Regions from separate parts of the Paenibacillus sp. 8b26 genome, predicted to be linked through region 2. Evidence: riboswitches for the same ligand, from Rfam matches in the RefSeq annotation. Region 2 holds a riboswitch; each other region holds the start of a gene.
The links. Region 2 has a riboswitch for thiamine pyrophosphate ahead of ACQ4MX_RS27620 (thiamine phosphate synthase). Riboswitches for the same ligand answer to the same signal wherever they lie in the genome.
Positions count from the first base shown of each region.

Region 1: another riboswitch for thiamine pyrophosphate. It lies ahead of ACQ4MX_RS12560 (ABC transporter substrate-binding protein); the one in region 2 lies ahead of ACQ4MX_RS27620 (thiamine phosphate synthase).
Region 3: another riboswitch for thiamine pyrophosphate. It lies ahead of thiM (hydroxyethylthiazole kinase); the one in region 2 lies ahead of ACQ4MX_RS27620 (thiamine phosphate synthase).
Region 4: another riboswitch for thiamine pyrophosphate. It lies ahead of thiC (phosphomethylpyrimidine synthase ThiC); the one in region 2 lies ahead of ACQ4MX_RS27620 (thiamine phosphate synthase).

Region 1 covers NZ_CP192445.1:2,730,519-2,737,823, reverse strand. The annotation lists gene ACQ4MX_RS12580 (TatD family hydrolase) at 1-120, opposite strand, end outside; gene ACQ4MX_RS12575 (ABC transporter ATP-binding protein) at 117-1,073, opposite strand; gene ACQ4MX_RS12570 (ABC transporter permease) at 1,138-1,914, opposite strand; gene ACQ4MX_RS12565 (MTH1187 family thiamine-binding protein) at 1,911-2,204, opposite strand; gene ACQ4MX_RS12560 (ABC transporter substrate-binding protein) at 2,746-3,792, opposite strand; TPP riboswitch at 3,986-4,095, opposite strand; gene ACQ4MX_RS12555 (pyridoxamine 5'-phosphate oxidase family protein) at 4,299-4,733, shown strand; gene ACQ4MX_RS12550 (bifunctional 2',3'-cyclic-nucleotide 2'-phosphodiesterase/3'-nucleotidase) at 4,956-7,061, shown strand.
Region 2 covers NZ_CP192445.1:5,949,485-5,956,789, forward strand. The annotation lists gene abc-f (ribosomal protection-like ABC-F family protein) at 1-1,521, shown strand, start outside; TPP riboswitch at 1,610-1,718, shown strand; gene ACQ4MX_RS27620 (thiamine phosphate synthase) at 2,001-2,615, shown strand; gene thiO (glycine oxidase ThiO) at 2,680-3,828, shown strand; gene thiS (sulfur carrier protein ThiS) at 3,825-4,028, shown strand; gene ACQ4MX_RS27635 (thiazole synthase) at 4,031-4,798, shown strand; gene ACQ4MX_RS27640 (ThiF family adenylyltransferase) at 4,795-5,853, shown strand; gene ACQ4MX_RS27645 (response regulator transcription factor) at 5,999-6,694, shown strand; gene ACQ4MX_RS27650 (C40 family peptidase) at 6,765-7,262, opposite strand.
Region 3 covers NZ_CP192445.1:105,796-113,100, forward strand. The annotation lists gene ACQ4MX_RS00400 (TSUP family transporter) at 1-9, shown strand, start outside; gene ACQ4MX_RS00405 (DsrE/DsrF/DrsH-like family protein) at 44-532, shown strand; gene ACQ4MX_RS00410 (metal-sensitive transcriptional regulator) at 609-875, shown strand; TPP riboswitch at 1,117-1,226, shown strand; partial or broken gene thiM (hydroxyethylthiazole kinase) at 1,280-2,098, shown strand; gene ACQ4MX_RS00420 (YetF domain-containing protein) at 2,200-2,889, shown strand; gene ACQ4MX_RS00425 (stalk domain-containing protein) at 3,152-5,203, shown strand; gene ACQ4MX_RS00430 (aldo/keto reductase) at 5,325-5,636, shown strand; gene ACQ4MX_RS00435 (macrolide family glycosyltransferase) at 5,976-7,163, opposite strand.
Region 4 covers NZ_CP192445.1:2,319,711-2,327,015, forward strand. The annotation lists gene acnA (aconitate hydratase AcnA) at 1-1,583, shown strand, start outside; gene ACQ4MX_RS10485 (YitT family protein) at 1,727-2,563, opposite strand; gene ACQ4MX_RS10490 (hypothetical protein) at 3,049-3,201, shown strand; gene thiC (phosphomethylpyrimidine synthase ThiC) at 3,320-5,107, opposite strand; TPP riboswitch at 5,290-5,402, opposite strand; gene ACQ4MX_RS10500 (IclR family transcriptional regulator) at 5,554-6,297, opposite strand; gene ACQ4MX_RS10505 (alpha/beta hydrolase) at 6,598-7,305, shown strand, end outside.

The DNA.
Region 1 (7,305 bases), 2.9 Mb from region 2:
GAGCAATAGCTCTTGCTGATCAGACGGATAGCTATCCACATGAATGTGCGCATCGATTAGCGGCGCGGGTGCTAACTTTGGCGCTGTCGTGTCCGCTTTCATGTTCTTTGAGTCATTCATAGCGGCTTTACCTCGTCATCTGAAGCATCCTCACGGACGCTTCCCGTGTTGCCCGTGTCGCCTTCCAGTCTGTGCTTTTCCTCGCGCATCCAGCCTGTCATTTTCCGCTTCCATTCGATAAAGCGCGGGTCGAGGGTGATTTCTTCCCTGCGAGGGCGGGGGAAGGGAACGTCTACGACATGTATCACCGAAGCAGGTCGTGCCGACAGTACATAGATACGATCGGAGAGCAACAACGCTTCCTCAATGCTGTGGGTAATAAACAGCACGGAGCGGCGGTTCTTCTCCCACATCCGCAGGAGCCATTGTTGCATGTCTCCGCGCGTCAGCGCATCCAGTGCGCTGAACGGCTCATCCAGCAGCATCAGCTCTTGCGGACTGAGCAGCGCCCGCAGGAAAGCCGCCCGCTGCTGCATGCCGCCAGAGAGCGTATGCGGATACGCCTTGGCGAAGGGGCCAAGCCCGACCTGCTCCAGCCATTGCAGGGCTTCCTTGCGGCGTTCGCGTTCGCTGGTGTGCCAGGGCTGCGCTGCTGTATCTTTACGCGGCGCATTTTCCTGCCCAAGCAGTACATTGTCCAGCGTGGTACGCCACGGGAAAAGCGCGGGCTGTTGCGGCATATAGCTGATATGTCCGCGTTCCCCGGTCACGTCCTGTCCGTGCATACGGATGTGTCCTTGCTGGGGCTTGAGCAGCCCGCCGATGATGTGAAACAACGTACTTTTGCCGCTGCCGGACGGACCGATCAGGGAGACGAATTCCCCGGGTTTGACGGTCAGAGATACATCCTGCAATACAGGCAGCAAGCTTCGCTTTTCACGGAAGGCCAGGCTGATGCCGTCCAGTTCCAGAGCTGGAGGAGTGGAGGAACGCTCCTGCGGCTCCCCGATCCCTTGGACTTGTTGTTCATCAGCCATATTTTGCGGTGATAAGTCAGTCGGATGCAGACTCATACGCACCACGTCCTTTCTTTGGTATCATGGGTTTCCAGCGTATTCTGGTCATACCATTTGGAAGCTATTCCTGATCGGGTTTCCAGCGTACTAGCCATTTTTCCAGCAGTAGAATAGCTACGAACATTAGCAAACTGAGTGTAACAATGATGCCAATGGCGGCAAAAATCAGATCCGTACGGTAGGCTGATTTTTGCAGGTTCATATAATATCCAATTCCTTCGCTGGCTCCGATCCATTCGGCAATGATTGCGCCCATCACGCTGTAGGTGGCGGCAATTTTGATGCCCGAAAATACTTGCGGCAGGGAATGTGGTAATTCCAGCTTCATGAAAATAGCCATGCGGCCTGCGCCCGACATGCGCATATAGCTCATCATCGTGCGGTCCGTCCGTGTCAGCCCGTCCATGGCCGCTACAGCCACGGGGAAAAAGCAGACCAGTGTAATCACCATCAGCTTGGGCAACACGCCAAAACCAAACCACACCATCAGCAATGGACCGAGAGCGATGGTCGGAATGTTTTGACTAAGAATGAGCAGCGGGTACAGAGCCGATTTGAGAAAAGGGATGGTATGAAGAACAATGGCGATCAATAGTCCAGTTGCTGTGCCGATAGCAAATCCCGCCAGCGTTAAGCGAACGGTAGCCCAGGTATGTGCGCTAATCAGCACCGATTGGGCCATTCCTTCCTGCACGATCAGGGACGGAGCAGGCAGTATCCATGATTCCACATGCCAATAGGAAACCGCTCCCTGCCAGGCCGCTAAAAAGAAGAGGACCGCCACAAGGGGCGGCCATACGCTTTTCCACCAGGATGCGTTTTTGCCTTTCGGGTTCATGGGCGATATTTCTCGGTCAGCTTATCCATGCTGATACCCTGCGGGTTATGTGCGATTTTGATCTGTGAAATGACACTTGGACTGCCCGCTTCTGTCAGTGCCTCGTGCATGTCCTTAACCACTTTCAGCAGCTCATCCAGCTCACCTTCCATGGTCGTGTCCAATGGGTTCACCTGATGTTTGACACCGGAGCGCTGAATAACTTCAATCGCTTTATCTACATATGCATAAGAGTCCTCGTTATTGGGGGTTTTAGGAATCACTTGAATACTGAGCAGTGTGTTAGCCATGTGAATTCACCTGTCCTTTATTGTTTAAGTTTTAGGAAAATAAATTGGTTTAAGGCGGGTGAGACCGCTCCGCGTTTCATTTGATCTTACGATCGCTGTTGCCGTGGGATTCTTTGAATAATTTAAAAGGTAAGAATCCCACGGCAAAGGCGAGCGCTTCGCTTCTTCAGATTCAAATGTAACGCTACGCTGCAACCGCCTTAAAAGCACCTTATTTTTAAAGTGGTTTGTGTGGCATTTTTTACACACAAGCGCACCTACTTAGCGCTTAGAATAAGACGAAACTAAAAAACAAACCAAGTGGAACGAGAACGAAGTGGGCGGAATGGTGCTGTAGAAGCGTTAGCGTTCGCTTTAAAAGCTTTCCATAGGAAAGCTCGCTTCGGAAGCATCACCTTGCCCGGATTTCACCTCTGGATATTTATAAAAGAAGTCTGGGTACAACAACGATGGGAAGCACCATCCGTCCGCGTAGTGGCGCTTGGTGCACGTCCCTAGTTCGACTTTATTTATTTGGTAATTTAGCGTTTTGACAAAATGATTAACGCTTGGGCAGGAAGTCGTTGGTGAAGGCTTTATCGACTTCCAAGGGTTTGCTGAGCAGCTTGCGCTCGTACATCCAGTCGGAGTAGTTTTTCCATATCTCCGCTTTTTGTACGCCCCATTGGGTGGCATCGTCCTGATAACGTGGGCTTAGCCATTTTTGGCTGGCGAGCACCAGCTTTTTATCCAGCTCCGGAACCGCTTTAATCAAGATATCTGCGGCTTCTTCCGGGTGAGCGATGGTATATTCATAGCCTTGAGCGGTTGCGTCCATGAAGGACTTGACCAGCTCAGGATCATTTTTAATCGTCTGTTCGTTGCTCACGATGACAGGTGTATAGTAATCCAGACTTTTGGAATAATCTTTTACATACAGCATATCCAGTGGCTCACCCCGTAGTTGGGCTTCAATCCCGGTCCATGCGTAGAAAATCCAGGCAAAGTCGATATCCCGCTTCACGGCTGTAAAATAATCGGCATTGCCCATGTTGATGATCTTCACCTTGCTTACGTCGCCTTTGTCTGCATCCATAATGGATTTCATGACCGCTTCTTCTACGGGCGAACCCCAGCCGCCGTAGGTTTTACCTTCAAAATCCTTAGGACTCTTAATCCCGCGGTCAACCGGGGCTGCGAAGCCTGATGTATTATGCTGAATGACCGCAGCGATGGATACGAGCGGTACCCCTTGCGTACGAGCTTGTGTGACGCCCTCCTGATAGCTGATACCAAAAGGTACAGCATTGGAAGCAACCATTTGATCGGCTCCGCCTGAGCCGGGTTGAACGATTTGGACATTCAAGCCTGCTTTTTCGTAAAATCCTTTGTCCTTGGCGACATAGAGGCCCGTATGATTCGTATTTGGCGTCCAGTCGAGCACGACTTTAACGTCCTTGAGTCCCTTTGTCGGGGAGGATGTTTGGGTGTTGGCGGCAGGAGTCTCGCCTTGTGGGGCAGAGAGGGAGCTTCCGCCGCAGGCGGTCAGGGTCAGGGCCATTAACCACAGGCTGATCAGCCCAAGGCTTAACATTTTCATGCGCTTCATCGTTGTGTTCTCTCCTTTATTACCCGTAATCCGTCGGATCAGACAGCTTATGTTTCCCATTTCACAAAAATAACTTCTGCCGGACGCTATCTGTTCCAACAACATCATCTTCAACAAAAAAAGCGCCCCGATGTTCCGGGACGCTTGCGCATGTATATACCAAAGTAAGGGATGGGCCTGGTCAAAGAAAAGGCGCATCTTGCTTAAGCATTCCTACGCTGGCATTACCCAGATCAGGTTGTAAGGGTCAGTGTCTTGGGACACACTCTCAGCCGGCCGATTCCAGCACCCCTGGCATTGTATAGTCGAATGGGTTATTCATTCGGGTTTACTACGACGATTATATGCCTAGAAGGCGGGTCTGTCCAGCATATAGGAAGAAGTGGCGGTTCATTTGCCAAACGACAGGGTACACTTTTACTGTGAGCTTTGTTCTGAAAATGACCATGATCTTGTCGGAAACCAATTCACAGGAATTCTAATTTGCGAAAAGGAGTTGTTGTACCGTGGGTAAAACGGAAACATTGGATCGCAGCCAACTGGAACAAGCCATTGTAAAGGCTTTGGATAACAACAAATTTTGCTCGTTGGGTACAGTAGAAGGCGGCAAGCCGAAGGTACGCTATATGGCTCTTTTTAACGAAGGGTTTAACATCCATCTGGCGACAGATCGCAAAACACATAAGGTGGAGGAGCTCAAGGACAACCCAAACGCTTATCTGCTGCTGGGCTATGAGGTTGGCGGTACAAAGGAAGTCGTAGAGGTTGAGGCGACTGTCCGTGTAACGGCTGACGAGGGACTGCGCAAACAAGTGTGGAATGATTCGTTGAAGGAATGGTTTTCCGGCCCGGATGACCCTGATTATGTCATTCTGGATGTAAATCCTACTCGAATTGAGTATGTGGGCAAGCAAACCGGACGTCAGGTGTGGGAAAAATAGAAACGGATAGAGTATGAGAAAACCAGCAATTCTCCGAGTTTTTTGGGAGGTTTGCTGGTTTTTAAGTTCTCGGAAAATTAATTATTTTTTCATAAATAAATAGGGTAAATGACTACTCTTTTGTCCCGCGTTGGATTAAAATAGGAATGGTGGGTTCTAAACTTACATATATGTGCAAAAGTATGTGTATGAGGCCTACACCTTAATGAGGAGGGATATATTTTGTTATTTCATAAAAAATGGTTTAAAGGGTTTACAGCAGCCGTCGTAGCCTGTAGTATGCTGGTGCTTTCAGCCGCTCCGTCTTGGGCTGCCAGCGAATCCAAGGATAGCGCTACAGTGAATTTGCGGATCATGGAAACAACGGATATTCATGCGGCCTTGATGAACTACGATTACTATGCGGACAAGGAAACGAACGAATATGGCTTGATTAGCACAGCCGGACTGATCCAGCAGGCGCGCAGTGAAACGAGAAACAGCCTGTTGTTCGATAACGGCGACTTATTGCAGGGCAATCCACTGGGTGATTATATGGCCAGAAGCAAAACCTTCGAGAAAGAAGGCGGTGTCCATCCGGTCTACAAGATGATGAACTTGATGGACTATGATGCGGCTACGGTGGGGAACCACGAATTTAACTATGGTCTCGACTTTTTGGAAAGATCGCTCAAGGGAGCTGATTTCCCTTACGTAAATGCGAATGTGTATTACGATGATGGGGGCCAAGGCACTAAAAATTATTTTACCCCTTATCGCATTCTGGATAAAGAAGTAACGGATGAAAAGGGTGAAGTTCATTCAATCAAAGTAGGCGTGATTGGCTTGGTAACACCACAAATTACGCAGTGGGATGAAAGTAATTTGAAGGGCAAAGTCGTTACCAAGGATATTGTGGAAACGGCGAAAAAGTTTATTCCACAAATGAAAACCGAGGGTGCTGAAATTATTATTGTGCTGGCACACACAGGTTATGAGGATGTACCGCAAACTCCATTGATGGAGAATGCCGTTAAATATTTGAGCAAGGTAGACGGAATTAACGCTATTTTATTTGGACACGCGCATAAATCTTTCCCCGGCCCTGATTTTAAAGGAATGAGCGGTGTAGACCTGGATAAAGGAACCATTAATGGCGTACCGGCTGTAGAAGCTTCCTCATGGGGCAAGGAGTTGGGCATTATTGACCTGAGCCTTGAAAAGAAAAACCGCGTGTGGAATGTAACTAATTCTCAGTCGGAAGTGCGCCCGGTTGTGAATACTACCAATCCAGCGGTGCAACAGATCAAACCCGAATTCAAACTGACAGAGGCGGTCAAGGACGAACATAAAGGAACATTGGATTATGTTCGTCAACCGGTGGGAACAGCGACAGCACCGATCAACAGTTATTTTGCATTAGTGCAGGATGACCCATCCATTCAGATTGTGACGAATGCACAAAAATGGTACGTACAGAACCATCTTAAAGGGACCGAATACGAAAATCTTCCCGTATTGTCGGCTGGCGCCCCATTCAAGGCTGGTGGTCGAAACGGTGCCGAGTATTATACCAACATTCCTGAAGGCACGATAGCCATTAAAAACGTGTCCGATCTGTACGTGTACCCGAACACGGTTCAGGCCGTAGAAGTTACCGGTGCTGAAATTCAGGAATGGCTGGAATGGTCTGCGGGCCAGTTCAACCGTATCGATCCAAAGAAAACCGAGGAACAATCGCTGATTAACAAAGATTTCCCTACCTACAATTTTGATGTCATTGACGGTGTGAACTACCAGATTGATGTGACACAGCCTGCACGATATGATGCCAAGGGAGCCGTTATTGATCCTTCTGCTCATCGTATCAAGGATTTACAATACAACGGGAAAGCAATTGATCCTGCACAGAAATTTATCGTAGCGACCAACAACTATCGTGCTTCCTCATCCAAACTGGCAAATCCGGATGGCAAACGCATTGTGATGGCAGCACCGGACGAAAGCCGCCAAGTCGTTATTGATTACATCCGTACGAATGGAACGATTAATCCGGCTGCGGATGGCAACTGGTCTATTGCTCCTTTCGGTGAGGCAAAGGTTTCCTTCGAATCCTCACCCGATGCTAAAGACGTGCTTGCCGGAAACCAGCAAATTTCATTCCTCGGCAGCGCGGCTGACGGCTTTGCTAAATATAGTCTTAAAGCTGGCGCGAAGCCCAATGCAGCAACGACTCCTGTAAAGGAAACCGTGGCTCCGGCGAAAGCAACGGCGAAGCCAGCCGTAAAAGCAGCCAAACCTGCGGTAGCTAAACCAGCTAAAACAACCAAGCCAAAGGCTTCCAAATAAGCTTCTCAAATGTAATGTGTAAAACGGGATTTATATCTTTCAAAGGGAGTGTCAACAGCTATTACTAGATGTTGACACTCCCTTAATTTTAAGGATTTAGGTAATGAAGTGATTTGGTGGAGAGGGGACTGAACGTGTATTTGAAATGGGACAAAACTTATATTTCCCTTAAGTAGCTCTTTTATAAATGCGTGTTACATTATGCTTAGATCGTCTTGTTGTACGTCGTCGGCGTTGGTGTAAT
Region 2 (7,305 bases):
AACTTTGGGGACCGCGCATTGTTTAAAAATGTATCCTTCCGATTGCTCGGAGGGGAACGTGTAGGTTTGGTGGGAGCCAATGGTGTTGGTAAATCGACACTGATGAACATTCTGACCGGAAAATTGCTTAAGGATGAAGGCAAAGTGGAATGGACTCCACGTGTACGTTATGGATATCTGGATCAGCACACCAAGCTGACACCTGGCAAAACAGTGCGGGATGTACTGAAGGATGCCTTTCTCCCGTTGTTGGAATTGGAAAAGGAAATGATGCAGATCACTGACAAGATGGGTGAAGCTTCTCCCGAAGAACTGGAAGTGCTGCTGGAAGAGATGGGTGAAATTCAGGAACAACTGGATATGGGGGATTTTTACCTCATCGATGTGAAAGTTGAAGAAATGGCGAATGGATTAGGCCTTTCCGCGATAGGACTGGATCGGGATGTATCCGCACTTAGCGGTGGACAACGGACCAAGGTGCTCCTTGCCAAGCTGCTGCTGGAAAAGCCGAATGTGCTGCTGCTGGATGAGCCTACCAACTATTTGGATGTAGAGCATATTGAATGGCTTACACGTTATCTGAAGGATTATCCATATGCATTTATTCTTATTTCTCATGATACTGAGTTTATGAATCAGGTCGTTAATGTCATCTATCATCTTGAATTTGCCAAAATGACCCGTTATTCAGCCAACTATGAAAAGTTTCTTGAAATGGCGGACCTGAACAAAAGCCAGCATATTGAAGCTTATGAGAAGCAGCAGGATTTTATTAAGAAACAGGAAGATTTCATTCAACGCAATAAGGCTCGCGCCTCTACGTCGGGTCGGGCGAAGAGTCGTGAGAAGCAGCTTGATCGAATCGAGCGCATCGATAAACCGGAAGAAGCGGCTAAGCCAACATTCCAATTTAAGGAAGCACGTGCGAGCGGGAAAACGGTATTTGAGGGTATTGATTTTGAAATTGGCTACACCCATGCCCTGTTGCCTAAAATGTCCATGACGATTGAACGTGGCGATAAAATTGCGATTGTGGGCTACAATGGTGTCGGTAAATCGACATTGCTCAAAACTATTCTGGGAAAAATTCCGCCGATCAGCGGCAAGACCTATCAAGGGGATTTCTTGCAGTCAGCTTATTTTGAGCAAGAAGTACGCGCAGAGAAAGTTACACCGATTGAGGATGTGTGGAATGAATTCCCGCACTTGAACCAGCATGAGGTACGGGCGCATTTGGCGCGTTGCGGTTTGAAAAATGAGCATATCACCCGTCCGCTATCCGCGCTCAGTGGTGGTGAGCAGGCCAAAGTCCGCCTATGCAAACTGCTAATGCGGGAAAGCAACTGGGTGCTTTTCGATGAGCCTACTAATCACTTGGACATCAAAGCGAAGGATGAGCTGAAACGTGCCTTGAAGGAATACAAAGGAACGGTATTGCTCGTATCTCACGAACCGGACTTTTACGAGGATTGGGTAACCAAAACGTGGAATGTGGAAGAATGGTCAAGTAAAGTCAACTAAATATCGAGTTCTGTACCAAGCTTCACAAGAAGCGGGGTTTGCAGGATTAGGAAAATATGCTAAGCTATCTTTAGCTGATACAATAAAATAGTTACACTAGGGGAGCCGCCCATGCGGCTGAGACGGAATAAACGGATTTCGGACCCTTTGCACCTGATCTGGGTTATGCCAGCGTAGGGAAGTGAGCGCCGTACAAACGAGGTAACGAAAATCATTACTTTGTTTGTTCGTGGGACGATATACGTATACGGATATGATGGTCCGTTCGGTTATTGGACGTACGTTAAACCACTTCCTTTGGGAAGTGGTTTTTTTGCGTTTTCGTTCGTGTTCATATGTTCGTATTCATATATCGTACCCCTTCATTTTTTTGCTGGTAAACGTGGCTAGTCCATACCGTATAGCACGATATGAGACTGTAAAGATACAGGGTCAGCTTACAACCATTTAGTCTATTGTGAGGTGAGAATGAGATCGAATTGCACGTAATTACGATGGAAGGCGATTCCGATGCACATGCACATACTGCCCAAGTGGCTGCTGCTATTCATCCGTATGTTCATTATGTACACGTGCGGTTGAAGCAGAAGGGCGCATCTGAACTCCTTGCATTGACCCGCAGTATGGCAAATCTGGGAGTTCCTTTACAGCAAATTGCAGTAAATGACCGAGTGGATGTTGCCTTGCTTACCTCCGTTGGAGCTATCCAGCTACCAGCTAACGGATTACCTGTTGGGGATGTCAAAAGTATACTTCCAGAGGGCACGCGCTACGGGGTGTCGGTGCATTCTTTGGAAGAGGCACAGGCTGCCGAACGGGCAGGAGCGGATTATGTACTCTATGGTCATGTGTATGAGACTCACTGCAAGCCGGGGGTCACTCCGCGAGGTATAGTACAGATTGAGCGCATATGCAGGCTGCTGAGCATCCCTGTAATTGCTCTAGGCGGCATACAACCACGCCATATTCACGAGCTGTATACTGCGGGTGCAAGCGGAATTGCGGTGATGTCCGGCATCTGGGAGGCTGAGTCCCCCGTTGCGGCTGCGATGGCGTACAAGCGAATGGCGGATCGGGTAGTGCACAGCCTGTAGTGGCGAAACGAAAGTAGGAGATCGCTGCAAGCAGAATCGATAGTGGAGAGGAGAGATGGAACATATGCCAGAGATAAAAACAGAGGCACAAGCTATTGGACACGCTGAATGCTTGGTGATTGGTGGAGGTGTCATCGGTAGCTCCATTGCTTATCATATGGCCAAGGAGGGTCGCAGTACGATATTGGTGGAACGATTCATTCCGGGCGAGGGAGCCTCAGGGGCTGCGGTCGGGATGCTGGCAGCAGAGAGTGAAGAATTCACCGACCCGGAGTTGGCACAGTTCGCTCGCACAAGCCGGGATGCATTTCCCGAGCTGGTTCATGACCTGGAGCGTTTGTCCGGTGTTGCGGTGGAATTCCGGACAGAAGGATTTGTGACTCCCTTCCGTTCGGAAGCAGAGGGGCAAAAACGCTGGAATGCGGCTATTGCGCAAGAGATTGATCATCCTGTGTGGTGGGATTCCAGAGAATTGGCCCGCCGAATTCCAGGTTTGGATGGTCAAGTGATCGGAGCTATATACCGATCAAAGGAGACGCAAATTTCTCCTGCCCAGCTTTGTCGTGCTTATACGGGGGCAGCTGTCGTACTGGGAGCAACAATATGCTCTGGTACACAGGCGGAGCAACTCGTAGTACAGAATGGGCGAGTTTGTGGCGTACAAACAGACAGTGGTTTTTTTTCCTGCGAACAGGTCATTATTGCTGGAGGCTTGGATAGTATGAGACTGCTGGAGCAGGTTGGTTTTGAATATCCGCTTAATCCGGTCAAGGGTGAGGCTGTTGCAGTCTCCTTGAAGGATCATCCATTGGAATATACCATTTACGCCGATGATATTTACCTGGTGCCCAAGCGGAATAACGAGCTTTGGATTGGGGCGACGAGTCTGCCACATCTGTATGACAAAGAAGTCACCATTGGAAGCCTGGAGGGGCTGCTGGCCCGTGCTTCTGCCTGGCTGCCTCGCGTCCGTGAAGCTTCTTTTATACGCACTTGGGCGGGCTTGCGTCCGCAGGCAGCGGCGGGGCGTCCTTGTATTGGATCTGTTCCCGGCGTGGACGGAGTATATACTGCGGTCGGACACTACCGGAATGGTGTGCTGCTGAGCGAAGCTACCGGGCGTGCGATTGCAGCGCTGTTAAAAGGGGCTGGTGTGGCTGAGCTTGGAATAAGCAGCTTTTCTCCTGAACGTATAAAGGAGGCGAGCAAATGAAGCTGACGATTAACGGTCAGAACATGACCTTTTCTAATCGGATCATTCATGTGGATCAACTGCTGAAAGAGCTGGATTTGAAAGTAAAAACTGTAGTGGTGGAGCTGAATCGTCACATATTGACTCGTGAAGATCATGATGAAGCGGTACTGAAGGATGGAGATAGCTTGGAAATTGTACATTTTGTGGGAGGCGGTTAATCATGTTAACGATTGGCAAAGCATCTTTTACGTCAAGGCTGCTATTGGGTACAGGAAAATTTCCCGATCTGGATATTCAATCCAAAGCTGTGGAAGCTGCGGAGACCGAAATATTGACGTTTGCCGTGCGGAGATTAAATTTGGAGGAACGGGATAAGCAACATTTTCTGGATACGCTGGATTTGAGTTGTTATACGTTGCTGCCTAATACGGCAGGAGCGACGACAGCGGATGAGGCAGTGCGTATCGCTCAGCTGGCGAGAGCCTCAGGTCTGTGCGATATGATTAAGGTGGAGGTCATTGGGGATAGCAAGACCTTGCTGCCTGATCCTTTTGAAACGCTCAAGGCCAGCGAAAAACTGCTGGAGGAAGGCTTTATCGTGCTGCCTTACATATCGGATGATGTGATTCTTGCCAAAAGGCTGCAAAAGCTTGGTGTACATGCCGTTATGCCTGGAGCTTCACCCATTGGTACCGGACGCGGCTTGCTAAACCCGTTCTCATTGGAGCTCATTATTGAACAAGCGGAGGTTCCAGTTATCGTCGATGCCGGTATTCGCTCACCTGGAGATGCAGCAATGGCGATGCAACTGGGGGCAGATGCCGTGCTGTTGAATACAGCTGTCTCAGGAGCTCAGGACCCTGTGAAAATGGCTGAGGCGATGAAGCTGGCTGTTCGCGCGGGCAGATACGGTTTTGAGGCGGGCATGATTCCTGTAAAACGTTATGCCTCGGCAAGCAGCCCGACAGAAGGCTTGGTTCAGGCATGAAGGCGACTGAAAAAACTGGTGTGCAAGTACAACAAAATGATCGTTATTCCAGACAGGAAAGATTCGCCCCTTTCGGGCCGGAAGGACAACGTCGTCTGGCTTCATCCCACGTACTGATCATAGGTGCTGGAGCGCTGGGTACCGGGATTGCGGAAACGCTCGTTCGTGGAGGCGTAGGCACTGTGACCATCGCAGACAGGGATTATGTGGAATGGAGTAACTTGCAGCGCCAGCAGCTTTTTCAGGAGAGTGACGCCGCAGAGAGGTGTCCCAAAGCAGTAGCTGCCCAGCGAAGACTAAAGGAAATCAATTCGGAAACGATCATACATGCACATGTACTGGATGTTGGGGTAGAGGAATTGGAGGAGCTGATTCAGGGAGTGGACCTCATTATGGATGCCACCGACAACTTTGATACCCGGCTACTTATGAACGATATGGCACAAAAGCATCGCATTCCTTGGATTTATGGGGGATGTGTTGGCAGCTATGGTGTAACCTATACCATTTTACCAGGGAAAACGCCTTGTCTTCATTGTCTGCTTGGAGCTGTACCGTTCGGCGGAGAAACCTGTGATACCGCGGGAATTATAGCACAGGCGGTGCAGATGGTCACGGCCAACCAAACCACGGAAGCCTTCAAGCTACTTGGTGGATACCCGGAGGATCTTAGGGGGAAGCTGCTTTCGTTCGATCTGTGGCAAAATGAGTATGTAGCGATAGCAGTAGACAGTATCAAAAAAGCGGATTGTCCTTCTTGTGGCACTCATCCGACCTACCCTTATTTGTCGGCAGCCCATCGCCAGAAAACAGATGTACTGTGCGGCCGGGATACCGTTCAAATTAGACCAGCAAAGCCGATACAGGTGAATCTTAAAGAAATAGCAGACAGACTGGCTTCTTTGGGAGAGGGAAGAGTGGAGCAAAATCCGTTTCTGGTTTCTTTTAGTCAGGGAGCGCACCGTTTAGTTATTTTTGCAGATGGAAGAGCCTTGATACACGGAACGAAGGACGTAACAGAAGCAAGGAAAATCTATCAACGCTATTTAGGCTAAACCGTAAAAGCAGGAAGTCTTCCCTCGGGGAATGATTTCTCTGCTTTTTTGTTACAATATAATAAATAATGCTTAAAATCGTTTGTATTAGTTACGTCTGTATCCATTTCGCAGTCCTATGTCCAAACACAGGTGGGTGAGAAGAATGAACCCGTTAATTTTACTCGTGAATGGGAATGAAGCATCTGCTACTACGTACGTGCATCAGTTGAAACAGGAAGGCTATCAGGTGGTTTACGCCCGCAATGTAGCGGAGGGAGAGTCCTATTTAGACGAAAATTCTGTGAATTTACTGCTACTCAATATGGAGAATGAGCAGGCCGATACACAAGACTTGATCCGCATCATGCAGCGAAATGATCCCACTGTTCCAATATTCGTAATGACCTCATCGGACGATGAGAACCATATTGTTTCCTGTTTTGAGCAGGGAGCACACGATGTGATTGTCCAACCCTTTTCCCCTAGAGTGCTTCAAGCCAGAGTGGCTAATTTATTGCGGATTTTTGGTACTGCACGTGATGTGAAAAGGCCGATACAGGCGGGTGATTTACATATTGATAGTGGAAGTAGACTGGTAAGCAGAGGCGGACAGAAGCTGGAATTAACTCCGAAAGAATTTGATCTTTTGTTTCATCTGGCTATTCATCTAAATCAGGTTTGCAGCAGGCAGCAAATTTTGAAGGATGTTTGGAAGCATGATTATATTGTAGATACGAACGTAGTGGACGTGTATATCAGGCATTTGAGAGTCAAGGTAGACAAAGGGCAAAGATTCAAAATGATTCGCACGGAACGAGGCATCGGCTATTCACTCAGAACACCCCCTGAAGCAGAGTAATAAAGTATGGGTAAATATAAAAAAGCCGAGACCCAGAGTCCCGGCTTGAATAGGCTAAATCAAATGAATGCTACAGCACGCGGCGTGCTTTGATGTATGTTCTTTTCCAGTTGCCAGAGTTCAAATCGGAGTAAGTAACCCCAGGTCCGCCATATGTGTGTAAAATTTTACCTCCACCTACATAGACCGCTACATGTGTAATGTTGCGACCTGTGGCGCGGCTACCGCTCGAAAAGAACACGAGGTCACCCTTTTTCAGATTGGACTTGGATACGGCATGTCCAACTTTGGATTGTGCAACAGAGGTACGAGGCAAGTCGACGCCGTATTTCTGGAATATGTGCTTCATAAAGGAAGAGCAATCAAAATTGCGTGTAGTGCTTGTGGAAGCTCCAAATTTATAGGGAGTCCCCATATAGTTTTCACCGTAGTTAATTATTTTTTGACCCACAGAAGTAGCGGTGGCAGCTTGAGCCGTATTTGTTCCCTCTAGTGCAAACGTTCCAAAACCGATAGTGGCTGCCACTCCTACGATAATTGCCTTTTTTATGATTTTATGCATGTTCATGTTGTAAGTACCTCCAGAAGTTGATTTGTGCAATATTTTGCTG
Region 3 (7,305 bases), 290 kb from region 2:
GGATTTTAAATAACAAAGTTGCAGTGAAAAAGGAGATTACAGGATGAATCTGGAACAGACTCAGCAAAAAACAACTATCGTTTTATTTAGCGGGGAGCTGGATAAGGCTATCGCCGCATTTATTATCGCGAATGGTGCGGCAGCTTACGACCATGAAGTGACCATCTTCTTTACGTTTTGGGGGCTTAATACGCTCCGTAAGGAGGAACTCGTACGCACGAATAAAGGGCTGCTCGAAAAAGCCTTTGGCTGGATGATGCCGCGTGGACCCCAAAAGCTTGCATTGTCCAAAATGAATTTTGCAGGACTCGGCCCACAGATGATCAAGCATGTCATGAAAAAGCATAATGCGCTTTCCCTTCCGCAGCTAATCGAGCTGGCGCAAGAGCAGGGGATCAAGCTGGTGGCCTGCACCATGACCATGGATCTGCTAGGACTACAACAGGAAGAGCTGATGGACGGTTTGGAATATGCCGGAGTAGCTGCCTACCTGGGGGATGCTTCGCAGGGTAAGGTAAATCTATTCATTTAGGATGTCCTTATTATTTTTTTGGTTTATAATATACCTATACATGTATAAGATTAAATCAAAAAGGAGTGTATACCTGATGGATTACAATTATAGTGATGAACTGAAAACACGCCTGAGAAGAATTGAGGGTCAGGTGCGTGGGGTGCTTCGTTTAATGGATGAAGGACAATCCTGTAAGGACGTAGTAAGCCAGTTATCCGCCGTACGCAACGCATCCGATAAAGCGATTGCCCAGATCGTTGCAGAGAATCTGCAACGTTGTATATTGGAAGAACAAGAGGCTGGTGGAGATACAGATAAACTTGTTAAGGAAGCGATCCAGCTTCTCGTAAAAAGTCGTTAAGGAGCTGTAGTCCGACTTGAACCTCAGAATGGGTAGGGCAATATTATTTCCCGAAATTATTGCCCTCAATCCATAAGGGATGCTAAAGCTTCAATTAGAGAAAGATAGTCACCCGAGCCATCAGCGGCTACAACAGCAGACGGGGAAGAAGCAATAGATGGGTCCAAAAGCAAACCTCCAAACGTTTTTTACATGATCAAAATATCTGTTGATTTTTGTATGACGAACCCGTAACATTAGAAAAAAATATAACGGGAGCCTGTGGAAGCAAGCTGAGAGTACGACTAAGCCGTCGTAGACCGTGTGAACCTGTTGGATAATGCCAGCGTAGGGATATAAGTGTATACATATGTATAGGCCAACAGTCTTTCACAGGTTCCTGAAGAAAGAGGGTTGGTTTTTTTATGTTAGATCAAATGGCTTTGTTGCTACAAAATATGCGGGATACGAATCCGCTCGTTCACAATATAACCAATGTGGTCGTCACCAATTTTACGGCAAACGGACTGCTCGCGCTCGGCGCTTCACCAGTTATGGCATACGCCAAAGAGGAAGTCGCAGATATGGCCCGAATTGCGGGGGGCGCTTGTACTTAACATTGGTACGTTAAATGAAGAACTTGTAGAGTCCATGATTATGGCTGGTTTATCGGCTAATGAACATGGGGTACCTGTGCTGTTAGATCCCGTGGGCGCGGGAGCGACCCCATTCCGCACAGCCTCTGCTCTCCGGATTCTGGATCGGGTCAAGGTGGATATTGTTCGCGGTAACGCTGCTGAAATTGCACAAATCATTGGCGAAGACATACAAATTAAAGGTGTCGATGCTGGAGAAACAGGCAATTTGAATATTTCACAACTTGCAGTCAAAGCAGCCCATCAACTGAATACGATTGTTGCAATCACCGCAAAGAAGACGTCATTACCGACGGCCGTATAGGGTGGATCATTGAGAACGGCCATAGCATGCTTACCAAAGTTACGGGAGCTGGTTGCCTATTAACTTCGGTGCTGGGCGCTTTCGCTGCTGTCGAAAACGACAGACTTACTGCTGGCATGGCAGCACTTGTCGTATATGGCGTTGCTGCTGAAATGGCAGCAGAACGAAAAGGTGGGGAAGGACCAGGAAGCTTTCAGATCGAGCTACTTAATATGCTGTTCGCGGTAACGCCGGAAGATGTGCGCCAGTACGGTAGGGTGCGCGCATTAGAGCGGATATTCTGAACACAAGAGTATAGAAGGTGAAATGAACCACTGTTTATATAGAAATGGACAGGTGTAATAACCCGTAAGGAGAAAATAACTTCTTGCCGGGAGGTGTATGTATGGAGGTATTCGTCACGATTGGTGTCAAATTGATCATCAGCTTTTTTGGTTTGTGGATAATTGCTTTTATTACAGGGCGGAAAACCCTCAGTCAGTTAACACCGCTCGATTTTTTAACGTCATTGGTTTTAAGCGAAATTGTGGGGAATACACTATACGACGATAAGGTGAGCATTGGGCAGCTTTTGTTTGCTTTGGCACTGTGGTGCGCGCTGTCCTATTTTTTTGAGAAGGCAACGACCCATTTTGTAAGATTTGGATATATGGCGGAGGGCCGGACTGTGCTGCTCATCGATAAAGGCAAGGTTAATCAAGAAATGCTAGAAAAATACGATATTGAGTATACACAGTTACTTTCCATGCTTCGGCAGCAAAATATTTTTTCTCTTCGTGAGGTCAGGTACGCCACGTTGGAAACGAACGGCTCACTATCAGTCATGCGCAAACCCGAATACGAGCCGCCAACCGCTCAGGATATGGGGATAGGTGTGCAGCCTGACTTCTTTTCCGTTACGGTCATCGATAAAGGAAAGCTGCTGAACGAATCCATGAGGGGCAAGAAAATCGATATGGAGCAGATTAAAGCAAAGGTCCGGGAGCAAGGATATGGTGATATCGACGAGATCGCCTATGCGGAGTATAGCGAGGATGGAACACTGTACATTGTTCCGATGGGAGAGAAAACCTAATTAGACCAGGTTGGACCAGGCATAAATTATCTTTTAGTATCCGCGCTCAGCGCGGCTTTTTTTATGTATACAAGTCCAGTTCTTGGCTTGGGGCAAGAGCTTATACTATTAGCCTAAACATTTCCTTTAAATATTCCGATAACATTTAAATGAACGTCTATTGCTTATGCTAGACTGACAAGGCTGGATTACAATAGGAGGATTTTGTAATCTTACCAACTGGTTTGACAAATACATATTGTTATCAAGGAGTGCACAGATCATGAAAAAGAAGGGATTGCGCCAATGGATGGCTCCGTTCGCAACGGTTACTCTGATTTTGAATACGGGATATGGCATCTTGGGGGGAACGGATGTAGCGGCGAGTGCGTTGCCTGCCAAAGAGCATAGCTGGAATTTGAAAAATCCGGGTATAGAGCAGTCACATGCAAACGTATTAGCAGGTCAAGGGCGCTATGCGAAGGTTGGTTCGGGTACAGGCGTGACTACGCTTACAGAAGTAGATGGTCAAAGAACCTATATTAACAGAATTATAAAAACGTTGGCGAACCAAACAGCTGCGTTGAGTATTACATCTGGAGAAGTAAGCCATTTGACAGCGGTTCCGGCAGATACAACAAAGATGAACTTGTCTTGGACAAATCCGACGGACACCAATTTTGACCATGTAAAGGTCAGCGTCAGCACGGACGTATATGTAGATAACATCAAAAGTAATTCTTATATGATGAGCGGCTTACAGCCTGATACAACATATAACTTTCGCGTGCAGACGGTGGATAAGAGCGGAAATGAATCTCAGGGGACTTCAGTACAGGCCAAAACGGCTTCTGTTGTTCCTGTAGATAAGACACCTCCAGGGGAGGTGAGCGGGCTGACAGCGACGAATGTGGGTTACAACGCTTTTACTGTGAATTACATTTTGCCCAAGGATGCTGACCTGAGCCAAGCGATTATCTATCTAAATGATAGGGAAGTGCAGCGAACCTTAGGTACGTCCTACACGTTTAGTGGCTTGATCGCTTCCACTAACTATACCGTAACGGTCAAAACAGTGGATAAATCCGGAAACGTATCTGGGGGGGTTAGTATTCCAGTTACAACCCCAACAGTCTCCGTCGATACTTCGTCCGTGCCAGATGTGACTGGAGCGACAGTGACGTCCGTTGGTAATCAGAGTATATCCATTTCCTGGACGAGACCCAGCGGGATTAGTACAGTTAGTCTATATCTGGACGGGCAACTGATAACAGATTCATCAGGAACGACATATACGTTCACGAACCTGACAGCAGCTCGGTCGTATGGAATTACGATTAAGTCCAAGCGGAGCACAGGTGCGTTGTCCTCTGGCGTGAAGCTGAGTGCGACGACTAATTCGAGCTCCAGTACGTCGGAAGTAACCAATCTTGAGGTAGACAGCAAGGATGAAACCTGGATAAAAATCACCTACGATATTCCAAGTGAAGCGCAGAGGGTGAAAATATATGTTGATAATGACTATCGTGGGGCTACAACCTCTGAGTCCTACAATATTACGAATTTGCGTACAGGACGCTGGTATGTAATTAAGGTAGTAGCAGTAAAAAGCAATGGAGGGGAATCTTCAGGTGTGAGTTTATCGGAACGTACCGATACTTCCTATTCGTCTTCGTCGTCTAGTTCATCAGACTATGAGGAAGCAAGAGATTTGATGAGGACTGCGGAGAATAACCTGAGTGCATCCAGTTGGCGTGCTGCCAGAGACGCAATTAGTGATCTGCCAAGCGGGTCGCGTAAAAGTGATCTGCTGGATCGACTGGAAGCTATTCGCAATCGTGTGTTTAATACCAGCGGTTCATCAACCACGACAAGTACAAGTACAGGTACAACAACCTCTGGCTCAGCGTCCGTGTACTCCAACAATGCGGTTGCCCCATACGCAACTTCTTTCACCCTGACACCAGGAGCAAAATATGCTTACGTGGATGGTCGCGCTATGTCGATAGATCAGGCCCCGCAGATCATAAATGGGGTGACGATGGTTCCGCTACGTTTTATCAGCGAACGGGTGGGCTACCAGGTGAATTATGAAAAAGGGACCAAGCGGATCCTTATGAATCGCCCTACTGAAGGCAAACAGGTGATACTTCAAATTAAGAATCCCAAGATGGTAGTATATGAGCTAAATATATCCCGGAATTCCTCAACTCCCATCACAGCCCCGATTATTGTTAAGGGCTACACGTTAGTTCCACTAAGAGCCATTAGTGAGCTTTCGGGCTACCAAGTGAATTATAGCGCTGCATCCAAACAAATTACGATTACAAAATAAATGCTTTTGTAAAAATGGTTCCAAGTAAAGAATCTGGAACTCAACTTGTCGAGAAACCCGGTCATTTCCATGACGTTGGGTTTCTCTTTTTTTTGTATGTCACACGAAAAATGAAAAAGCGATGGATAGACAGGAAGTAGTAATGAAGGAATCGGAGATGGCTGAACGGAAGCAAGTCAGTGTTGCGCAGCTTTCCATTTCCTGGCTCTTGCATCAGTCGAGCGTCACAAGCGTCATCATTGGAACCAAACGAATCGAACAATTAAACGATAACCTTGGAGCTACGGATATCCTTTTCTCTGAAGAAGAACTGCTTTCTTTAAATGAGGTGAGCAAGCTTCCTGCGGAGTATCCTGGATGGATGCTGGAATCGTGGAGCCGAGCGAGAGTTAAACAGATAGAGGACTCACGAACCAGAGGAATCGTCTCTTGAAACTTAACACGTTCCGAATCCACCCCAATCTGGGATTAATCGTCAGCCCACTCGCCCTCGGCAAGATGACTTTCAGCACTCCGCATTGGGGATCAACCAACGAAGTTCTGAGTCTATCTTCGATGCCTACATTGCACTGAATGCCAGCATTAGCAAGCAAGTGACGGGAATCTATTTAACTGCTCTTAAGAACATGCTTTAAGCAAGGGATAGTTATAGAGTTATGAAACTAAAGTAGCCAAAAACATTCTAATAAGCAACCCCTAAAACTTATTGAGTATTCTTTAGATGAATATAATCTAAAGTCTTAGCTAAAATGGAAAAAAAGCCCGCGATTTTTTACGCGAGCTCTTTTTGAAGATAAGCATCAATTTTTGCAAGGGCTTCTTCTGTACCGCCGGATTGCTGGAAGCTATCATTTATTTTTTGTATGCCCTCTTTATACACTGCGTTCGACATCACTTCATGTACGGCCTCTCTTAACGATTGTACATTGATATGGTCTTTGGTTATTCGATAGCCAGCTTGAAGTTCCGTTAACCGCTGCGCGACCATCGGCTGGTCCTTGTCCTGGGGTAGTACAACCAAGGGAACATTGAAGTGAATTCCTTCATTCACGCTGTTCATTCCACCATGAGTAATAAACACATCTGAATGACGTAATACCTCCAATTGAGGAACATAGGGTGAAATGATAAAGTGCTCGGGGGCCGGATTGATTTTCGTAAAGTCAGCTTTTTCGCCAGCCGCAATCACGACGATGCCTTCAAAATCGGCAAAAGCTTCAATACAGGTGTTAAAAAAGTCTTCAATATGATCTAAAACCGTTCCCATCGAAATATACAGAACCTTGTTATCTTGTAATGCATCCAGGGGAAATGAATTTTCTCCTTTGCGCTCTGGGAAGCTGGGACCAATAAAAAGATTCTCATCACCAAAAAGTTCACCATTCGGTTGGAAATATCGACTGGTGTATACCACATTCAGCGCCCCTGAATTGTTCATAAATTGCACCATATGCTCGGGAGCAACACCGAATCTTTCTTTCATATGCTGCAGCAAGGTTGTGGCATGTTCATCAAGCTGAAACGGTACTTTAGCATCAGTACGAAAGAGGCTGGTAGCCATCCGATTCTTCGAAATAAGAAAGGATGGAGAGGAAGCAATACCGGGAATATTCAAATAATCCCTAACTAATTCACCAGCTCCGAATCTATCATAGAACACAAAATCAAAATCAATGCTTTCGGACAACTTTTGGGTAATGGCCAATATGTCCAGCGAAGTCTGAATATGAATGTTCAAAAATGCGTTCAATCCGTCTGGAGAAGCGGTGTTGATGAAAGTAGTCCTGACCAGATCGGGATGCAGGTGAACCGTTGCTCCAACGGCTTCGAGTCTGTCCTTATATTTCTCAGTTGTAATGTAATGTACTTGGTCTCCCCGTGCCGCAAAGGCTTGCGTAATCCCGATCGTAGGATTCACATGTCCTTCTGCCGGAAAGTTAACCATTAATATGTGTAACATTCATCATCACTCCCTTTACGCTTCGTTGGAGATCACAGCTTTCACTGAAACTCTCTATCTATAATAACAATAATTTTTATATTTACAAATCATATCCTTTTTGCAACCATATTTTAAGGTCTCCAAGCATATCAACTTGTCC
Region 4 (7,305 bases), 2.5 Mb from region 2:
CGGGTCCCAAACGTCCGCAAGACCGTGTTGAACTTAGCCGCATGAAGGAAACCTTTGAAGGCATTATCCGTACCCCTGTGGACAAAGGCGGCTACGGACTGAGTGATGAAAAGATCGCGCAGAAGATTCCGCTGACCCACCCGGACGGCTCCACCAGCGAGCTGGGCACTGGCGCAGTCGTGATTGCGGCTATCACAAGCTGCACAAACACTTCCAACCCTAGCGTTATGCTGGGCGCAGGCTTGCTCGCCAAAAAGGCAGTACAACGCGGGCTCAAAAAGCCGGGCTATGTGAAAACCAGCTTGACGCCGGGCTCCCTTGTCGTGACGGAATACCTGCAAAAAGCAGGGCTGATCGGTCCGCTGGAAGCACTCGGCTTCCATGTGGCTGGCTATGGCTGCGCGACCTGCATCGGTAACTCCGGTCCGCTTCCTGACGAAGTTAGTCAGGCCATCACAGACAATGATCTGACGGTTGGTGCGGTCATTTCCGGTAACCGGAACTTTGAGGGCCGCGTGCATGCGCAAGTCAAAGCCAACTATCTCGGCTCACCGCCACTGGTTGTTGCTTATGCGCTGGCAGGTACGGTGAACATTGATTTGGTGAATGATCCGCTCGGTTACGATCAGGACAATCAGCCAGTCTACCTGAAAGACATCTGGCCAACTTCCGAGGAAATTAAGGAAGCGATCAGCCTGTCTCTCAGCCCGGATATGTTCCGTCGTAAATATGAGAATGTATTTACTGCCAATGAAAAATGGAACTCCATTCCGGTTCCTGAAGGCGAACTGTATGAATGGGATGAAAAATCAACTTATATTCAAAATCCACCATTCTTTGAAAAACTTCAGGATGGCGTGCAGGATATCAAGGAAATCCGTAATGCCCGTGTGCTTGCCCTGTTGAATGATTCGGTCACTACGGACCATATCTCACCAGCAGGCAACATCGCCCCTTCCAGCCCGGCAGGACTGTACTTGAAGGAGCATGGCGTGGAACGCAAGGACTTCAACTCCTACGGCTCCCGTCGCGGTAACCACGAGGTCATGATGCGCGGTACATTCGCCAACATTCGTATCCGCAACAACGTAGCTCCCGGCACTGAGGGCGGCGTGACCAAATACTTGCCGACGGATGAGGAAATGTCCATCTACGATGCATCTATGAAATATCAGGCAGCCGATCAAAACCTGATCGTTATTGCCGGCAAGGAATACGGCACAGGCAGCTCCCGTGACTGGGCAGCGAAGGGTACGCTTCTGCTGGGTGTCAAAGCCGTCATTGCAGAAAGCTTCGAGCGGATTCACCGCAGTAACCTGGTCGGCATGGGCGTGCTTCCACTGCAATTCCAGGAAGGCTACGGCTGGTCCAGCCTGGGTCTGAACGGTCGTGAAACGTTTGACATTCTTGGCATCGACAATGACGTGAAGCCGGGTCAAGAGCTTACCGTTGTAGCCAAACGCGAGGATGGCACGAAGTTCGAGTTCCCGGTAACTGCCCGTCTGGACAGCACCGTCGATATCGACTACTACCACAACGGTGGTATTCTGCAAACCGTATTGCGTCAAATGATCGCAGACTAAGTTTTTGAACGTCAAATGTGAAGAACCCCCGATTGCAGCTCTATCTGCGAATCGGGGGTATTTTTTATCTATATAAAACAAAAAAGCCGATCCCTCAGGACCGACTTCCAACCATGTTACCCTATAACCTTCGTACTCGCCAATTACTTCGAAATATCCAAAAAGCCTTCCCCGAACACGTCCCGCACGTCATGAATGGTGATAAACGCCGCTGTGTCGATAGCCTTCACAATCTTTTTAAGCGCAGACACCTCTTGCTTGCTTATGACGATATACAGAACTTCCTTCGGATTTTTCGTGTAGTACCCGTGGCCTGACAGGACTGTAACTCCCCGATCCATTTGGGTAATGACCATCTCGGCAATTTTGTTTTGATGCTCCGAAATGATCATGACCGCTTTTTTCGGGTTCAGACCCTCGATCATAAAATCCATAACCTTCGTACCGACATACAAAATAACGATAGTCAGCATAAGCTTTTCCGGGCCAATAATAAAATAGGACGAAAACGCAACAATCAGATCAAAAAACAGCAAGCCATAGCTGATGTTCCAATCCAGATATTTGTTGGCGATCCGGGCCAAAATGACCGTTCCCGCCGTTGTTCCGCCTACCCGCACGATCAAACCAATCCCGATACCCACCAAAACCCCGGCAAATACGGCGTTAATCGTCGGCTCATGCGAATCAATCCGCCAGTTGGCCGTTAAATGTAAAAACAACGAGTTAAAGGCGACCGCAATTACGGTGTACAGGGTCGTTCTCTTGTCCAAAAATTTATATCCGACAATCAGCAGCAAGCCATTGATCACCAGATTGACGATCGAAGGGGACCACTGAAACAGGTAGTACAAAATAATCGTGACCCCTGTAACGCCCCCCTCGCCAAACTCATTCGGGATAACAAACAGATTAACAGCCAGCGCGAAAAAAAACGCACCCAGAATAATAAATGCGATGTCTGCAATACTTTTTTTCATATATGTTCTGGTCCTTTCTCAAACATTTCAACGGATGAATCGCCAGATGGATTGGCTGATTCTAGTAGCTAAAACACGCTTACAACCAGTTCATGGTATCCACTCCCAAACATAAAGTCAATACAACTTTGACACTTTAATTCGCCACCAGACTGACTTCATATTGACTTATATAAGGGTATTCGACAGAAAAACACAATCCCGACTACTAAACTAAGAAAACGGGCCTCTGGCCCTTGTTTTGGACCTAGGCACATTTTCCCTCAAAATGACCATCCGCCTAATCCAAATTTTGGACACGCATGACCATTTTCCTGTTTTATGTCAAAAAAGTTTTAATTTGAAAAAATGCGTTTATAATGATTGAAACATTACCAAGCAGTCTACCCGGTATTACGACATCAAGTACATACGAATAGTCCTATACAGACGTCCTAAGCAACTCAATCTGAATTTGATAAAATGGAATTGGAGGAACAACCCACATGAATACAATGAATTTAACTGTACACACCTTGATGCCTTTCCATCACCAATACCAACGTGCCAACGCGGTGAGTATGCAGAAGAAAGAAGACAGCTCGGAGAAGAAGCTCAGCTTTCAGGACATTTTGAATGAGAAAATGGGTAAAAAATAAAGCCGCCGTTTATCCGGCTGCATGATCTCGCTTTACATAAGCTAAAAAGCCGTGGCTTCCTACATCATCTGTAGAGAACCACGGCTTTTGTTATTCATACGTTCATAAGTTTAAGGATTTACTGCCCGGCATCCCGATACTGCTCTGCCTTCTCACGCATCCCGGCGGCTACCGCTTCTTCGGTATTCAGCCCCTTATCCGCCGCATAGGCGCGTATGTCCTGCGTGATACGCATACTGCAAAACTTGGGACCGCACATCGAGCAAAAGTGTGCTTCCTTGGCTCCCTCTGCTGGCAGCGTCTCATCATGGTAGGACAAGGCCCGCTCAGGGTCGAGCGAAAGATTGAACTGGTCACGCCAGCGGAATTCAAAGCGTGCCTTGGACAAAGCATCGTCCCGCTGCTGCGCCCGTGGATGGCCTTTCGCCAGATCGGCAGCATGTGCCGCAATTTTGTACGTAATAACACCTTCACGAACGTCATCCTTGTTTGGCAGACCCAAATGCTCCTTCGGCGTAACATAGCACAGCATGGACGTCCCGAACCAACCAATCATCGCTGCCCCGATCGCCGAGGTAATATGATCATAGCCAGGTGCAATATCCGTCGTGAGCGGTCCCAGTGTATAAAAGGGAGCTTCCTTGCAAATCTCCATTTGTAGGTCCACATTCTCCTTAATTTTGTGCATCGGGACATGTCCCGGCCCTTCAATCATAACCTGAACATCATGCTTCCAGGCAATTTGCGTTAACTCGCCCAACGTATCCAGCTCAGCAAACTGTGCTTCATCATTCGCATCATAGATACTGCCTGGACGCAGACCGTCTCCGAGGGAAAAGGCCACATCGTAGGCTTTCATAATTTCGCATATTTCTTCAAAATGCGTGTACAAAAAGTTCTCCCGATGGTGCGCAAGACACCAAGCCGCCATGATCGACCCTCCACGGGACACAATTCCCGTCATTCTGCTTGCCGTCATCGGAATATACCGCAGCAGCACGCCCGCATGAATGGTGAAATAGTCCACGCCCTGCTCCGCCTGCTCAATCAGCGTATCACGATACATCTCCCATGTTAGCGCCTCTGCTTCGCCGTTCACCTTTTCAAGCGCCTGATACAGCGGTACAGTCCCAATCGGCACAGGGGAGTTACGGATGATCCATTCACGCGTCGTATGGATGTTACGGCCTGTGGACAGGTCCATGACCGTATCCGAGCCCCAGCGTACAGCCCAGGTCATTTTCTCCACTTCCTCCTCGATGGAGGACGTAACCGCAGAATTACCAATGTTCGCATTAATCTTCACGTGAAAATGACGACCAATCACCATCGGCTCACTTTCCGGGTGATTGATATTTGAAGGCAAAATAGCTCGTCCTGCCGCCAACTCCTGCCGCACAAACTCAGGCTCCACCCCTTCGCGGATGGCCGCAAATTCCATTTCGGGCGTAATGATCCCTTGCCGCGCATAATGCATTTGCGTTACACTACGCCCTTGCCGCGCACGGAGCGGAAGGCTGGTGACGCCGGGAAATTCAGCCGTCTCCCGTTTGGAGCCGGGCTTCAACCCGTTATCCTCCGGCTTGACGGCGCGCCCCTCGTAAACCTCCACATCACCCCGTTCCAGTGCCCAGGCTCGCCGTAATGGAGGCAAGCCCTTACGGATATCAACCTGATAGGCTTCATCGGTCATGGGACCGCTCGTATCATACACACGCAACGGCTCATGATGCTCCGTGCCCTGCGGCGTATGTGTGGGATGCAGGGCGATTTCACGCTCTGGTACGGCAATGTCCGGCCGCGAGCCTTGAATATATACCTTGCGGCTCCCCGGAAAGGGCTTCACTCCTCCTGTCTGTTCATCCACTGCGTTCCCTGCTGTTCCTTCTGTTTCTGTCGGTTTCATTGTCCATTCCTCCCGTTTCGATGAAATGACACACCGATCCGGAACCATCCCCAGGCTGGCTATCTATGCAAAAAAGCCGGTTCCCCAGGGAACCGGCTAATCTAACGAAACAGCTATGCAGACGGCTACGCACGCGGAATCATACTCCGATGCATTGCCATAGACAGCGGCTACGTATACATTTCAATGGCCGATTACTTCCCTACGCTGGTATGATCCAGATCAGGTGCAAAGGGTCCGGAATCTAATGCAATTCCATCTCAGCCCGGTATTACAGGCTCCCCCAGTAACTGTGATAATTCTATTCGCATGAGGCGGCTATAATTGACAACCGCCATCCCCATCAGATTACTTCAAATTTACGGCTTTGGCAACCCTTCTCTGGTCCCTTTTCCCAAGATCTCCTGCATCATTCACTTAGATTGCCCCGTTCCTCTCAATCCTTGCTACGGAAGCATAAGCCCCATTTCCTTTGCCGCCTCGATCAAAATCGGTGCAAAATCATGCAGCGTCTCGGGCGCTAATCGGCTGACCGGGCCGGATACAGACAAGGCCGCAGCGACCTGTCCCTTCCGATTCACGATAGGCGTAGCCACAGCAGCAGCACCCGGCTCCCGCTCCTCATAGCTGGTCGCGTAGCCCTTCTCACGAATATCCTGCAATTGAGCCTTATAGACCTCCGGGTCTACCGAGGGCGGCCATTCATCCCCGGTTAGAAGTGCTTCCAGCTCCTGCGGCGGCATAAAGGCCGCCAATACCTTGCTGGAGGCTCCTACAGCCAGCGGCATGCGCGCACCCACTGGCGCAACGCGACGGATCGCCTGATTGCTCTGCACGGCCTGAATGCGGATACGCATGCCACCATCGCGCAGGTATAAGCTGACCGTTTCGCCCAGACGGTCACGCAATCCTTCCATCGCTGGCTGTAACAGTATCGCCGGCTCGTCGCTTTGCGACAGATGGGTGGACAGCTCCCATATCCGGATGCCGAGCCGATATTTTTCCGTTGCCGCATTCCGAACGACAAAACCCCGATCCTCCAACGTGGTCAGCAGGCGATGGACGGTACTTTTATGTAAACCAATTTTGGAAGCAATCTCTGTCAGGCCCAGATCGGAATCTCCGGTAAAACACATCAATATATCAAGCGCACGCTCCACGGCGCGAACGGTTAATTTACGGTCTTCCATTGTGAACCGCTCCTCTTTGCTCCATATTCGTTTCACACCATGAAACATGGTTACATAAATTATATAGAATAGTCGCGGCTACTGTAAACCAATGTTTTTGTGACAGCCATATTACAGAACGAGAACAAACATCGACAATTCTTTGCATCATTTTTACTTTTCCGGTTCAGACGTTGACTTTGGATAATACGCATCATACGATAATAGGTATCCATACGGACATAAACTATCATTTTCAAGTGGAATTGTACCTAGAATTCTATGAAACGAAGTTCATTTTTATATAAAGGAGGCTCTTACATGATTTCGACATCCCAGCGCAGCTCTCAGCTACAGCATGCTGTCCAGGAGCCGTCCACCCCACTGATCAATCCCCGGCTGCTGCGGTTCAAGCATGTTGTCATTGCCTTGCTGCTGTCGGTCGTATTTTTTCTGTTGTTTTGCTTTATTGCCCTGCACGCCTATATCGCATGGGTACTGACGAATCCAACCGTCGCGCCACTATACTCGAACCCGATGCAGGCCAAAGGCATGCCCTACGAGGAAGTCAGCTTCCCCGCCAAGGACGGTAGCCGGATGGTGCAGGGCTGGTATATCCCGGCAGATCAATCGAAGAAAACGATTATTTTCAGCCACGGTTATGGGGCCAACCGCGAAGAAAGCTGGATTCCGATGTATGATCTGGCGCATTATGCCCACCGTTTGAATTTTAACGTTGTCATGTTCGATTACGGATTCGCATCACAAAATAGCAAAGCCGTCGCAACCGGAGGCAAAGCGGAATCCCAGCAACTTCTCGGGGCCATCCAGCTTGCAAAGCAACGCGGCTCCTCGGAGATTATCGTATGGGGCTTCTCGATGGGGGCAGGAACCGCTCTTCAGGCGGGCTTGCAAACCAAGGATGTGGACGCCATGATTTTGGACAGCACCTTCCTGCTGGAGCCGGATACGCTGTACCATAACATTCATAATCAAATTGATTTGCCGCGCCATCCGTCTCTGGAAATT